3 regions of the Arthrobacter sp. D1-17 genome follow, and region 3 is predicted to be linked to each of the others. Evidence: riboswitches for the same ligand, from Rfam matches in the RefSeq annotation. Region 3 holds a riboswitch; each other region holds the start of a gene.

Region 1 (4,274 bases), 330 kb from region 3:
CGGGAAGCTGCAGCTGAGCCACAGCCGCTTCGGCTTCTTTAAGGACGTCCTCAGGGAACGGCCCGGGCAGCTCCAGTTCCGTCCGCAGCGCACTCAGGGCCTCCGCCAGGGCGTTGGTCTGTTCGTGGACGCTGGGAGAGAGACGATGATGTGGCACGAAAATCAGGTTAGTCGGATTTCCGCGGTTAGTCTTGGATTATGGGCACAACCTCGACTGGCACTGCTCGGTATGACCGTTTCGTGGCCGACCTGTACGGCGTCATGGCATATGGTGAGCTTTCCGCTTTCGAGCGGCTTTCGTCGGACGCCCGCTATTCTCCTACGCTTCACGACCGCGCCGTGCTTGGCCGCATCGCGGTCATCGAGTTCCAGCACTACGAGCTGGTCAGCGCAAAGCTGGCTGAGATGGGAGTGGACGTCGAGGACGCGATGCTCCCGTTCCAGGCCGCCGTGGACCATTTCCATGAACGAACCCGGCCCGCTGACTGGTACGAGTCGCTAATGAAGGCCTACGTCGTCGATACCGTCTCGGCAGACTTTTACCAGGCAGTAGCCCGGTATGTGGATCCGGGGAGCCGTGACCTGATTGCCCAGGTCCAAGCAACCGAGGAAGCAACAATAGTCCTCCGCGAACGTCTGCGCGGGGCCCTTGCGGATGATCCGCGGCTCGCCTCCAGACTCGCGCTGTGGGGACGGCGGCTACTGGGCGAAGCCCTGACCCAGGCGCAGCGGGTGGGGTACGAACACGCGTTCCTGCCCGATTTGATCGCGGCCGCGGACAGCGGAGCTGACGATGCCTCAGTCCGGGAGGCAGTGCGCGCGCTGACCGCGGAACTTGCCGAAAACCACTCGAAGCGCATGGTGGAGCTGGGACTGAGCAGCTGACGTTGTGTCTCCTTTGTGCGCCCTGAGCAGTGGCCGGGGCTCCCGCGCGTAATGCGCCCTAGGCCCTGACGGCGCCGGAGGCCCTGGGTGCGGCTCCCGCGGCACCAGCCGCTCCGGCGTCGAGGGCGGCAATGAGTTGTGCCGCGGCAGCCGCCGGGTCCGGGGCCTCGGTGATGGCCCTGACCACGACGATGCGCTCGGCGCCCGCCGCCACCACCTGTTCCACGTTGCTGAGATCGATCCCGCCGATAGCGAACCACGGAAGCCGCCGGCCGCTTTCGCCACGGGCCCTGTGGGCAGCCTCGGCGGCATAACGCACGAGGTCAAGTCCGACGGCGGTCCTTCCGGGTTTCGTGGGGGTTGCCCACACGGGGCCGACGCAGAAGTAGTCGAGGCCTTCCGGCGCCTGCGCTGTGGCGATGGCGTCATCAATTTGGTCGGGGGAGTGGGTGGAGAGACCGATTGCCGGAGAACCGGGCAGCACCTGCCGGGCCGCGCGCAGGGGCAGGTCCTTCTGTCCGATGTGGAACACGGGAGCGCCGGCCAAGGCGGCGATGTCGGCCCGGTCGTTGACGGCCCAGAGCCGGCCGTGCCGTCCGGCGATCTCGCGGAGAACCTCGAGGAGCTCCAGTTCCTCGGCTGCCTCAATAGTCTTGTCCCTGAGCTGAATGATATCCACGCCGCCGGAGAAGGCGGCGTTGACGAAGTCTGCGAAGTCGCCGCGGTCCTTGCGGGCGTCCGTGCAAAGGTACAGGCGGGCGGAATCGGTGAGTTCATGCGCGGTCATGGCAACCAGCCTAGTTCCTCTAAACTGGGTCCGTACCGCGGGAGCCCGCTGCAGCTGTCATAAACGGCGCAGGGCTGAGAGGGCGTCAGAGCCGACCGCTTGACCTGATCCGGTTAGTACCGGCGTAGGGAAGGAATTGCATGAAGCCTGGAACCGGTGGCGCATCTGCCATTGACCTCACGTCCGGCGATGCCAGGACATCTGCCGCTGGCAGCCCGTACGCCACTAAACCTTTGCACAGCATCGAACCTCTGCACGCCGACGTCGCCGTCATTGGCGGCGGTGTGATCGGCCACGGGATAGCCTGGGAGGCCAAACGCTCAGGACGCTCGGTGGTCCTCATCGATGAGGCGCCCGGAACCGGTGCCAGCTGGGCAGCAGCGGGCATGCTCGCCCCTGTGAGCGAACTGCATTACCAGGAGGAGGAACTCCTCGAGCTCATGCTCGAATCCTCCGCGCTGTGGCCTGGCTTCGTAGCGACGCTCGATGCCATGCGGCCAGACCCCCTCAAGCCAGACCATGGCAGGGAGGACACAGGCTACCTTGCGTCACCCACCATTGCGGTCGGCGTCGACCAGGCTGACCGGCGCACCCTGATGGATCTTCGCCAGGTGCAGCAGGCGCATGGCCTGATCGTCGAACCGCTGACCATCCGCGCAGCCCGGCTGCGTGAACCGCTGCTAAGCCCAGGCATTTCCTGTGCCCTGGAGATTCCGACGGACCACCAGGTTGATCCGCGAAAACTCGTAAAGAGCTGCGCAACTGCGCTGTCCCGCCACTCTCCCGGTGCGCGGACTGCCGTGGCCGGCGCGGAAAGCGGCTATGCGGTACGGGACAACGCCGTGGCATTGCTGTGGGACGCGGGGCGGGTCAGCGGTGTCCGGCTTGCTGGCGGCGGCACGGTGCTGGCCGCGGAAACCGTGGTAGCCAATGGTCTCGCGGCTGCGTCGCTGGACGGTCTTCCGGAGAACCTGAATCTTCCCCTCCGGCCGGTGTACGGCGATATTCTCCGGCTGCGGGTCCCGGACCGGCTCCGTCCCTTGCTGACGGCAACAGTGCGGGGCATCGTGCGAGGAGTTCCGGTCTATCTGGTTCCGCGGCAGGACGGGACAGTCGTTGTCGGCGCCACCCAGCGTGAAGACGGGCAGGGTGCTCCCAGCGCGGGAGGGGTCTACCAGCTGCTCAGGGACGCGCAGGCCCTTGTGCCGGCGATCGCGGAGCTGGAACTTCTCGAGGCAACCGCCCGGGCTCGTCCGGGCACGCCGGACAACGCGCCGCTGCTGGGCCGCGTCCCCGCAGCGAAGGAGAGCGGGTACGGAGCGGCAGACTGCGAATCCGGAACGGCGGACCGCGGGCTTGGAGCGCACGTTCCGGGGCTCATCATCGCTACCGGCTTTTTCCGGCACGGGGTCCTGCTGACGCCTGCCGCGGCCGTCATCTGCCGAGAGCTGATGGACGGTGTAGAGGACAGCCGCTGGGGCGCCTTCAGTCCCGGCCGGTTCCCGGCCGGGCAATCGGAGCTGTTGGCCGCTGCCGCACAAGGCACTGCGCCCCCTGGCCCGGCTGTATCAGGCCCAGCCGCATCAAACCCAGTCACATTTGACCGAACCAAGGAATCCGCATGAACATCACATTGAACGGCAAACCCCACGCCGTGGGGACAGAAGCCTCCGTGACGACGCTCGTCAGCCAGATCACGGGGCGGGAACTTGCCTCAGACGGGCAGGCCGCGGACGGCCAGCGTCTGGGTGTTGCGGTGGCGCGCAATTCCGAGGTGGTGCCCCGCAGCCAGTGGCACAGCACGGCGCTCACCGAGGGCGATGACATCGAGCTCGTTACTGCAGTTCAGGGAGGATGAGGACGATGACTGAAACAACTGCGCTTCCGGCCGTGCCCGGAACAGACAGTGACCCCCTGGTTATCGACGGAGTGGAATTGAGTTCCCGGCTCATCATGGGCACAGGCGGAGCGCCCAGCCTGGACGGCCTCGGTGCGGCGCTGCTGGCCTCCGGCACGGAACTGACCACGGTCGCCATGCGACGCTATTCGCCCGCCGAAACGGGTTCCCTGTTCCAGCTGCTCTTGGATAACAACATCCGGGTCCTGCCGAATACAGCCGGCTGCTTCACTGCCAGGGACGCGGTCATGACGGCGGAGCTGGCCCGTGAGGCGTTGGAGACGGACTGGGTGAAACTGGAAGTCATTGCCGATGAGCACACTCTCCTGCCTGACGCGGTGGAACTCGTCGATGCCACCGAGCAGCTCGTCAACCGGGGGTTCAAAGTCTTCGCGTACACCAACGACGATCCGGTTCTGGCGCTGCGTCTGGAGAACCTCGGAGCCACCGCCGTCATGCCGCTCGGCGCTCCGATCGGGACCGGATTGGGAATCCTCAACCCGCACAACATCGAGCTGATCGTGTCCCGTGCCTCTGTGCCTGTGGTGCTGGACGCGGGCATCGGCACCGCCTCGGACGCCGCCTTGGCCATGGAACTGGGCTGTGACGCCGTGCTGCTGGCGACGGCCGTGACCCGGGCACAGAACCCTGCGCTCATGGGCCAAGCCTTCAAACACGCTGTTATCGCCGGTAGGCTGGCGAAAG
Region 2 (4,274 bases), 1.4 Mb from region 3:
CAAAGTCGGGACCACGGGCGCTTCAACGGGATGCCACCTTCACTTCGAAACGATCCTGAACGGCAGCCACACGGACCCTGAGGAGTGGACTCTGGTGCCGCTCGATCCGGCGGATCCTGCTGCTGCCGTGACGATGACCGACTACCGGAAGCCCGGGACGGCGAAGGACACGCCTGCCTGGGCCGTCCCGGCGGCGGAAGCCCACAACCATGAGGTGAACCACGCTGAGCGTAAGCCGTCACGGTCCAAGACCGCCAAGGCTCCTTCGCGTTCCAACGCCCGCGTCTCCAATGCCGCTGCTTCTCCGGCAAAGAAAGCCGTGGCACTTTCAAAGAAGGCAGTGGCACCTGCGAAGACTGTGGCACCTGCGAAGAGTGTGGCGGCCGCCAGGCCTGTTGCGCCCGTGAAGCCGGCTGTGCCGGCAAGGACGGCGGCTCCTGCCCCACGGCCTACGCCTTCCCCTGCTCCGTTGCCGGTGAAGACCGCCGCTCCGGCTCCACGGCCCACGCCTTCCCCTGCTCCGTCGCCCGCGAAGACGGCCACTCCGGCGCCTGCTGCGGCCCCGAAGCCCACCTCTTCGCCCACCTCTTCGCCCAGTGCTGCGCCGACGTCCGCGCCGGTTTCAGTTCCCGTTCCTGCCCGGAACGTGACACAGGAGCAAGCTACGGAACCTGACGCGGCAGCAACGGCGGCGCCTGCTGCCGGTTAAGCTGCGGCGGCCTCTAGCCACCGACTAACGGCGGTGGCTAGGGCATTGCGGATATAACGACGGTGCCTAGACGATGTCCTGGGTTTTGGCGAAGCGGGTGATTGCGCGCTGCGTGCCGCGGTTGGTCAGAACCTGGATGACGGCGCTGACTGAGGCTGAAACCAAGGCGAAGGTCAGGGCTGAGCGCAATGTCGTGGGAACGTCGTCCTTGCCGCCCTTCGGAGGCTTGCGGCCTGTGGTTTTTTCCCAGACGGCGTCCACGGCCCTAGTGCCGGCGTATCCGGCGAGCAGACTGATGCCGGTGCCAAGCAGCTTGATGAAAAAACTCATTCCGAAACCCCTTGCGACGTGACTACTGGTTCGTCCCTAGCCTAGCCGCATGGACCCGAGGATTTCCCGCAGGGCCCGCACCACCAGGTCGTGGTCCGCCTTCTGCGGCAGCCCCGAGACCGTCACGGTCGCCACGGCCCCCACGCCCTGCACATAGACGGGAAAGGAGCCCCCGTGGGCCGCGTACGTGGTCTGGTCGAACCACGCGTTGTCCTCAATGCGGCCTCCGCCCACCCTGCCGCGCAGGCCAACCAGCAGGGACGGTTCCTCATACCGTGCCGCCGTGCGCCGTTTGGCCTTGACCCAATGCCCGTTATCCGGGGTGGCACCTTCCAGGGCAGCATGAAAAAGCATCTGCTCGCCCTTGGAGATGTCGATGGCGATGGGCAGGCGGCCGTCCTTTCCGAGCTCAACCAGCAGAAGGCCCAGGCTGAGGGCGTCATCTTTGCTGAACCGGGGGAACTGGAGTTCCGAGATCTGCGATTCAATCTCTGAGATCAGCGACTCAAGCGCCCCCGCCGGCTGTTCGTCGGCGGCGTCGGGATCAAATAGGGCCGGAGTTCCGGAGTCCTCTGCGGTCATTGCCCCAATGTACTCCGTGGCTATTGCCATGTACTCCCTGCCTATCGCCCGGATTGTGACGCCGCCGCCGGGTTGACGGTCAATCATCGGTGTAAACTGGACCAGCCAACAAGGGCACATTCATTACGACAGGGGAGCGCCGCCGTCGGGCATCACTGGCATGTCCAGAGAGCCGCAGGTGGGCGCTGAGAGTGCGGACAACCGCAGACCCTCGAACCTGATCCGGCTAGTACCGGCGCAAGGGAGTCGAGTTCTCAAAGTGTCCGGCAGCAGGCACCCTAAGCCAGCAGCCGGGGAGCGCTTTCCCCTCCTGATCCTCAGGAGGACCATCATGACAACAGCAACAGCTAAGAAGTCCGGCAACACCTGGCGCGTGGCCGACATCGTGGTGGCGGCGCTGATCGCCGTCGCCGGTGGTGTGATTTTCTGGGCTTGGTCCCAGGGCGCCAACCTCATCTCTGCACCGCTGAACGCGGTCTACCCGCCCCTGACCGGCCTGTACGCCGGCGGCTGGATGATTCCGGCGGTGCTGGGCATGCTCATCATCCGCAAGCCCGGCGCTGCGCTGTTCTGCGAATCCGTGGCCGCCACCGGTGAGCTGATCATGGGCTCGCAGTACGGCACCACGGTGCTGATCTCAGGCCTGCTGCAGGGCCTGGGTGCGGAGCTCGTGTTCGCCGCGTTCCGGTACAAGAAGTTCAACCTGCCCGTCTCGCTGCTGGCCGGCGCCGGCGCCGGGCTGTTCTGCGGCCTGAACGATTCGTTCGCCCCGTGGGGTTGGAACATCGCCTACGCGGCCGGGGACAAGCTGGCGTACATCATCTTTACCGCCGTCTCCGGTGCCATCATTGCCGGCGCGCTGTCCTGGATCGCCACCCGCGGCCTGGCCAGGACCGGCGTGCTGAGCTCCTTCCCCTCCCGCAAGGCAGCCACGGAGCCCGTGTTTAACTGATGCCCGCACAGCAGGACGCCGGCGTCCGCCCGGCCGCGGTTACCGCCCGCGGCTGGGGTTGGCGCCACGCCGGACGCACCAAACCTGCAGTCAACGCCCTCGACCTGGATATCCGGCCGGGGGAGCGGGTGCTGCTGCTGGGGCCCTCAGGCGCCGGCAAATCCACGCTGCTCCACGCGCTTGCCGGGGTGCTTGGCGACAGCACCGCCGACGACAGCGGCACGGCGGCGGGCGACGACGCGGACGAAAGCGGCAGCCTCCTGATCGACGGCGAACCTCCCCGCGCCCAGCGCGGCCGTGCCGGCCTCATGCAGCAGGACCCGGAGACGCAGGTGGTTCTCTCCCGCCTCGGCGACGATGTCGCCTTTGGTGCCGAAAACCTCTCGGTGCCCCGGGAACGGATCTGGCCCCGGGTGCACGAGGCGTTGGACGACGTCGGACTCGGACATTTCCCGCTGGACCATCCGACGTCGGTCCTGTCCGGCGGGCAGAAACAGCGCCTCGCGCTGGCCGGCATCCTGGCGATGCGCCCCGGGCTCATTTTGCTGGACGAGCCCACGGCCAACCTTGACCCTGCCGGAGTCCTGGAGGTCCGGGACGCCGTGGCCCGCTGCCTCGACAAGACCGGCGCCACGCTGGTGGTCGTGGAGCACCGGGTTGCCGTGTGGAAGGACCTCGTGGACCGGATCGTTGTGCTGCAGCCGGGCAGTGACACGCAACCGGCGGTGCTCATTGACGGGGCCCCGAACCAGGTCCTCCAGCAGGCCCGCACGATGCTGATCCGCGCGGGCGTCTGGGTTCCCGGTTACGTTCCACCCACCCGCGAACGGTCGCTGACCGGGCAAGCCGGCAGCGAGGGGGGTCTTGCGCCAGGCCAGCTGCTACTCGCCGCTGAGAGACTTGCCGTCTCAAGGGAACGGCCCCGCCGGCGCGGCTTCACATCCCTTCCGCCGGTTCCGGTGCAGCGCGACGTCACGGCACAGGTCCGCGCGGGGGAAGCCCTCACCATCACCGGGCCAAACGGCGCCGGCAAATCGACGTTCGCTCTGACCCTGGCCGGGCTGATTCCGCCTGTCGAGGGCAGGGTGTCCGCGACCCTGGAGCTAAGCGGCGGAGCCGGCATCGACCCGTACAAGTGGCGGGCCGAGCACCTGATCGCCAGGATCGGCACGGTCTTCCAGGAACCCGAGCACCAGTTCGTCACCGGCAGGGTACTGGACGAACTGCAGTTCGGCCCCCGGCACCTGGGACACGGCGAGGAGCGCGTGGACGAGCTGCTGGAGCGGCTTCGCCTCACCGGCCTCGTGGATGCCAACCCCTACACACTCTCCGGCGGCGAGAAGCGCAGGCTCTCCGTGGCCACCGTTCTGGCCGCCCATCCGCAGGTCCTGGTGCTCGACGAGCCGACCTTCGGCCAGGACGCCAACACCTGGGCCGAACTCGCCTCCTTCCTGTCCGAACTGCTCGATGCCGGAATCGCCGTCGTGTCGGTGACGCACGACCAGGAATTCACGCAGGTGCTCGGCGGCACCGAGCTCAAACTCGGCGCCGCGGACCTTCAGCCCCCAGGCGTCGATGCACCAGGCGTGGGAACACCGGAAGCGGCCGCATCATGAGGGCCGCCTTGATCATTTCCGGCAACCAGGCGGTGCTGACCCGGGCCAATCCGCTGGCCAAGCTTGCCGCCGTCTTCCTCATCAC
Region 3 (4,274 bases):
ATGGCCCTGCAGTACGACGCCCTGTTCCTGCGGCGGCACGGCTTCGATGCCGAGGCCGAGCCGCTGGAAACCGATTTTGCCGAAGACGCCCGCATTGTGCTGCGCTCCCTGGGCGACGACGGGCGGGGCGCTGCCGGCGGCCACATCGTTGCCCACTCCCAGGGTGCGATAGCAGCGATGATGGCTGCGGTGGAACGGCCCGACCTTGTGTTCTCGCTGACGCTGGTGGAGCCGGCATGCCTGTCGCTGACCGCTGAACTGCCGGCCACTGCCGCACACCGGGCGCTCATGGAGCCACTGTTCGATATCCGCCACCAGCTCGGCGATGACGACTATGAGCGGGAATTCGTGCGGAGGGCCTTCGCCGCCGAGGCGCCCGGACCCAGCACGCCGGAGGCGAAGCGGGCTGCCAGGAGGCTGCGGCTGCAGGCACCTCCCTGGCAGGCGCCGCTGGAGATTGTTCCCGGCGTACCTACCCTCGTCCTCACGGGCGGGTGGGAGCCGCTGTACGAGGAGATCGCCGGGTACCTTCAGGAAACCGGAGCACTGCACCGCATCGCCCCGGGCGGCCACCGGCCCCAGGACTCTGCCGAAGGCGACCGTCTGATCAGGTCATTCATTGCCGAGGTCAGCCGCGGACAGCAGCTGCAGGCCTCCTGACCCGTTGCGCCTGGGCCCGCTGCGCCTCCTGACCCGCTGCGCTCGGGGCCTCGTGCTCAAATTCGGGCCTTCGTCCGGCCGGCCCCCAACGCCTGCCGCACGAAGGCCCGAAACCATCGCTACCGGCGGGCTGACTCGGGGAGCGTCAGCTCGGGCAGGTAGACTTTTCCGCCGGCAGCCAGGAACTCCTGGCTCTTCTCGCGCATCCCTTCGGCCATCTCCGCCAGTGCGGCCTGCGCCTCCGCGGACCCGTACTCGTTGCGGATGTCCTGGCTGATGCGCATGGAGCAGAACTTGGGCCCGCACATGGAACAGAAGTGGGCGGTCTTGGCTGGTTCGGCCGGCAGCGTTTCATCATGGAAGGCCTCGGCCGTGACGGGGTCAAGGGACAGGGCGAACTGGTCACGCCAGCGGAACTCGAAGCGGGCCTTGGACAGTGCGTCATCGCGCTCATTCGCTCCCGGGTGGCCCTTGGCGAGGTCTGCGGCGTGGGCAGCGATCTTGTAGGTGATCACGCCGGTCTTCACGTCGTCCTTGTTCGGCAGGCCGAGGTGTTCCTTCGGCGTCACATAGCAAAGCATCGCCGTGCCGTACCGGGCGATCTCCGTCGCGCCGATGGCAGAGGTGATGTGGTCGTAGCCCGGTGCCACATCCGTCACGAGCGGGCCGAGGGTGTAGAAGGGGGCGCCCTTGCACAGCTCCTGCTGGCGCTCCACGTTCTCCCGCACCAGATGGAAAGGGATGTGTCCCGGACCCTCAACCATGACCTGGACGTCGTATTCCCACGCACGCTGCGTCAGCTCAGCAAGGGTGTCGAGCTCGGCGAACTGGGCGGCGTCGTTGGCGTCGGCGGTGGCGCCGGGCCGCAGGCCGTCCCCCAGCGAAAAGGCGACGTCGTACTTCGCGAAAATTTCACACAGCTCGTCGAAGTGCGTGTAGAGGAAGTTCTCCTGATGGTGTGCCAGGCACCATCCGGCCATGATGGACCCGCCGCGGGAGACGATGCCGGTCACGCGGTTTGCCGTCAGAGGCACGTAGCGCAGCAGGACGCCGGCGTGGATGGTCATGTAGTCCACTCCCTGCTCGCACTGTTCGATCACGGTGTCCCGGAAAATGTCCCAGGTCAGCGCGTTGGCCTCGCCGTTGACCTTTTCCAGCGCCTGGTAGATCGGAACGGTGCCAATCGGAACAGGGGAGTTCCGGATCAGCCATTCGCGCGTGGTGTGGATGTCATCGCCCGTGGAGAGGTCCATGACCGTGTCCGCGCCCCACTGGGTCGCCCACTGCAGCTTGTCAACCTCCTCGGCAATGGAGCTCGTTACTGCCGAGTTGCCGATGTTGGCGTTGATTTTCACCAGGAACGCCTTGCCGATGATCATGGGCTCGGACTCGGGGTGGTTGATGTTGTTGGGGATGATTGCGCGGCCCGCCGCCAGCTCGCTGCGCACCAGTTCGACGTCGCAGTTTTCACGCAGCGCCACGAACCGCATTTCAGGGGTGATGACGCCCTGCCGTGCGTAGTGCATCTGGGTCACCGTCTTGCCGCCGACGGCGCGGCGGGGCACCGGCTGCGCTCCCTTCCACTCGGCGGAGGCGGCGCCGCGGCGTACGGCGGACCGGCCGTCGTCGAGCAGGTTCCGTTGCCGCCCGCTGTAGGGCTCGGTGTCGCCGCGGGCTTCAATCCATGCCGCTCGGAACGGTGGGAGGCCCACCACGGGATCGCTGCCTGGGCCAGCGGTACGGTAGACCCGCAGCGGTTCGTTCCGCTCCCCGTTGGGCGACGGATCCAGGGCAATTTCAGTTACGGGAACGCGCAGGCCATCCCCTTCGATGTAGGCCAGGGAGTGCGACTTCAGCGACTGTGTCACGGGGCCTTCATCGTTGGCAGCGTCCTTCCGGGGCGCATCATTTTTGGCAGCACGGTTTTTGGCAGCGTGATTTTGGATAGGGCTCAGCTGTGATTTCTGGGTGCTCATTTAAGGCTCACTTCCTTCGCCGGCATTACCCGGACAGGTTCAACGGTCGCAGGCTGCGTCAGCCCGATCTCAGCCCCTGCAGGGGCACCCGTGTGGTCGTAAACGAAGCTACCACAGGGCAGCCGGATTAGGCTGGAGCCATGTCGCACATCATCGAATTCACCGGGACGGTGCTCACGGGCCCGGACCGGGAACGGACGGGGCTGTGGGCTGTGGACGGCACACTGACCTTCCACCGTCCGCACCGCAGCCCGGACCTGGTTCTGGACGGGTGGGTGCTGCCCGGCTTCGTGGACGCGCACTGCCACATCGGCCTGGGCCCTGCAGGGGCGGTGGATGACGACGTCGCCTATGCGCAGGCCCTGACCGACCGGGACGCCGGCACGCTGCTGGTGCGGGACGCCGGAGTGGTAAGCGACACCCGCTGGCTGCAGCAAACTCCGGAAGCGCCGCGGATTATCCGTGCCGGACGGCACATCGCGCGGGTACGCCGGTACCTGAGGGACTTCGCAGTGGAGGTTGAACCGGAGGGCCTTGTTGAGGCGGTGCGAAAGCAGGCGCGTTCCGGAGACGGCTGGGTCAAGCTTGTGGGGGACTGGATTGACCGCGGGATCGGCGACCTTGCACCCTCCTTTCCGGCCCGGGCTGTCCGGGACGCTGTCCGCGCTGCGCATGATGAGGGCGCAAGGGTTACGGCGCACTGCTTCGGCGAAGACACCCTTGACGACATGCTGAATGCCGGAATCGACTGCATCGAACATGCCACCGGACTGCTGCCGCGGCACATTCCCCGCTTTGTGGAGCAGGGAGTGCCGATAGTGCCGACCCTGGTCAACATCGCTACCTTTCCGGATATCGCCTCCCGGGCGGAGTCCAAGTTTCCGCGCTACGCCGCCCACATGCGGGCACTGTGGGAACGCCGCAACGAACGCGTCCGGGAGGCGTACGAGTCCGGCGTGCAGATTTACGCAGGCACCGACGCCGGCAGTGTGATCCGGCACGGCAGGATCGCGGACGAAATCCTTGCCCTCCACCGTGCCGGCCTTCCTGCGTCTGCAGCACTGGATGCGGCGTGCTGGGCAGCGCGCCGTTGGCTGCGCGCCGACGGTGTTGCCGAAGGTGCAAGCGCGGATGTGGTGGTGTGCTCGGAGGATCCGCGGTCCGTGCCTGAGACCGTCAGGGAGCTGAGGGCCGTGGTGCTGCGAGGAAGAGTGGTTCGTTAGGAATAAATTGAAGCTTCAAGTAATTTAGAGGTATAGGGACCATCGAAATCCGGTGGCCAGTGAGTCCGGGAGCATTCACATGACACCAGCAGCCAGCAGCCACGACCTTCTTCCTGCCGACCTCACCATGGGCACCGTCATGCTCAAGGTCGGGGATATGAAGCTCATGACCGATTACTACCAGCGGGCACTAGGCCTTGATGTGGTGGCCGAGCAGGACGGCGGCCTCTACCTCGGCCGGCTCAGCACGCCCCTGGTGCATCTCTCCCCGGCGCCGGGGCTGAACATCCCGGGCAGGGGCGAAGCCGGCCTCTTCCACACCGCCCTTCTCTTTGACCACCAGGCCGCACTGGCAGCCACCATCGCCACCGCGGCGCAGTACGATCCGCAGCTCTTCGCCGGCAGCGCTGACCAC

Evidence for each region. A riboswitch is a leader RNA that binds a small molecule or an ion and turns the genes downstream of it on or off. The one in region 3 is predicted to bind thiamine pyrophosphate.
Region 1: it holds a riboswitch for thiamine pyrophosphate, as region 3 does, so the genes downstream of both, M1E01_RS06475 (FAD-dependent oxidoreductase) here and thiC (phosphomethylpyrimidine synthase ThiC) in region 3, are expected to answer to the same signal.
Region 2: it holds a riboswitch for thiamine pyrophosphate, as region 3 does, so the genes downstream of both, M1E01_RS01325 (ECF transporter S component) here and thiC (phosphomethylpyrimidine synthase ThiC) in region 3, are expected to answer to the same signal.

What each region holds. Positions count from the first base shown of each region.
Region 1 is NZ_CP096382.1:1,375,779-1,380,052, forward strand. Features, by position in the region: gene M1E01_RS06460 (RNB domain-containing ribonuclease) at 1-157, opposite strand, end outside; gene M1E01_RS06465 (ferritin-like fold-containing protein) at 199-885, shown strand; gene thiE (thiamine phosphate synthase) at 944-1,672, opposite strand; TPP riboswitch at 1,700-1,821, shown strand; gene M1E01_RS06475 (FAD-dependent oxidoreductase) at 1,813-3,297, shown strand; gene thiS (sulfur carrier protein ThiS) at 3,294-3,530, shown strand; gene M1E01_RS06485 (thiazole synthase) at 3,536-4,274, shown strand, end outside.
Region 2 is NZ_CP096382.1:292,217-296,490, forward strand. Features, by position in the region: gene M1E01_RS01310 (peptidoglycan DD-metalloendopeptidase family protein) at 1-709, shown strand, start outside; gene M1E01_RS01315 (DUF4235 domain-containing protein) at 776-1,039, opposite strand; gene M1E01_RS01320 (heme-degrading domain-containing protein) at 1,076-1,621, opposite strand; TPP riboswitch at 1,742-1,883, shown strand; gene M1E01_RS01325 (ECF transporter S component) at 1,953-2,573, shown strand; gene M1E01_RS01330 (ABC transporter ATP-binding protein) at 2,573-4,189, shown strand; gene M1E01_RS01335 (energy-coupling factor transporter transmembrane component T family protein) at 4,186-4,274, shown strand, end outside.
Region 3 is NZ_CP096382.1:1,704,349-1,708,622, forward strand. Features, by position in the region: gene M1E01_RS07920 (alpha/beta fold hydrolase) at 1-660, shown strand, start outside; gene thiC (phosphomethylpyrimidine synthase ThiC) at 780-2,636, opposite strand; TPP riboswitch at 2,631-2,738, opposite strand; gene M1E01_RS07930 (amidohydrolase family protein) at 2,777-3,859, shown strand; gene M1E01_RS07935 (VOC family protein) at 3,939-4,274, shown strand, end outside.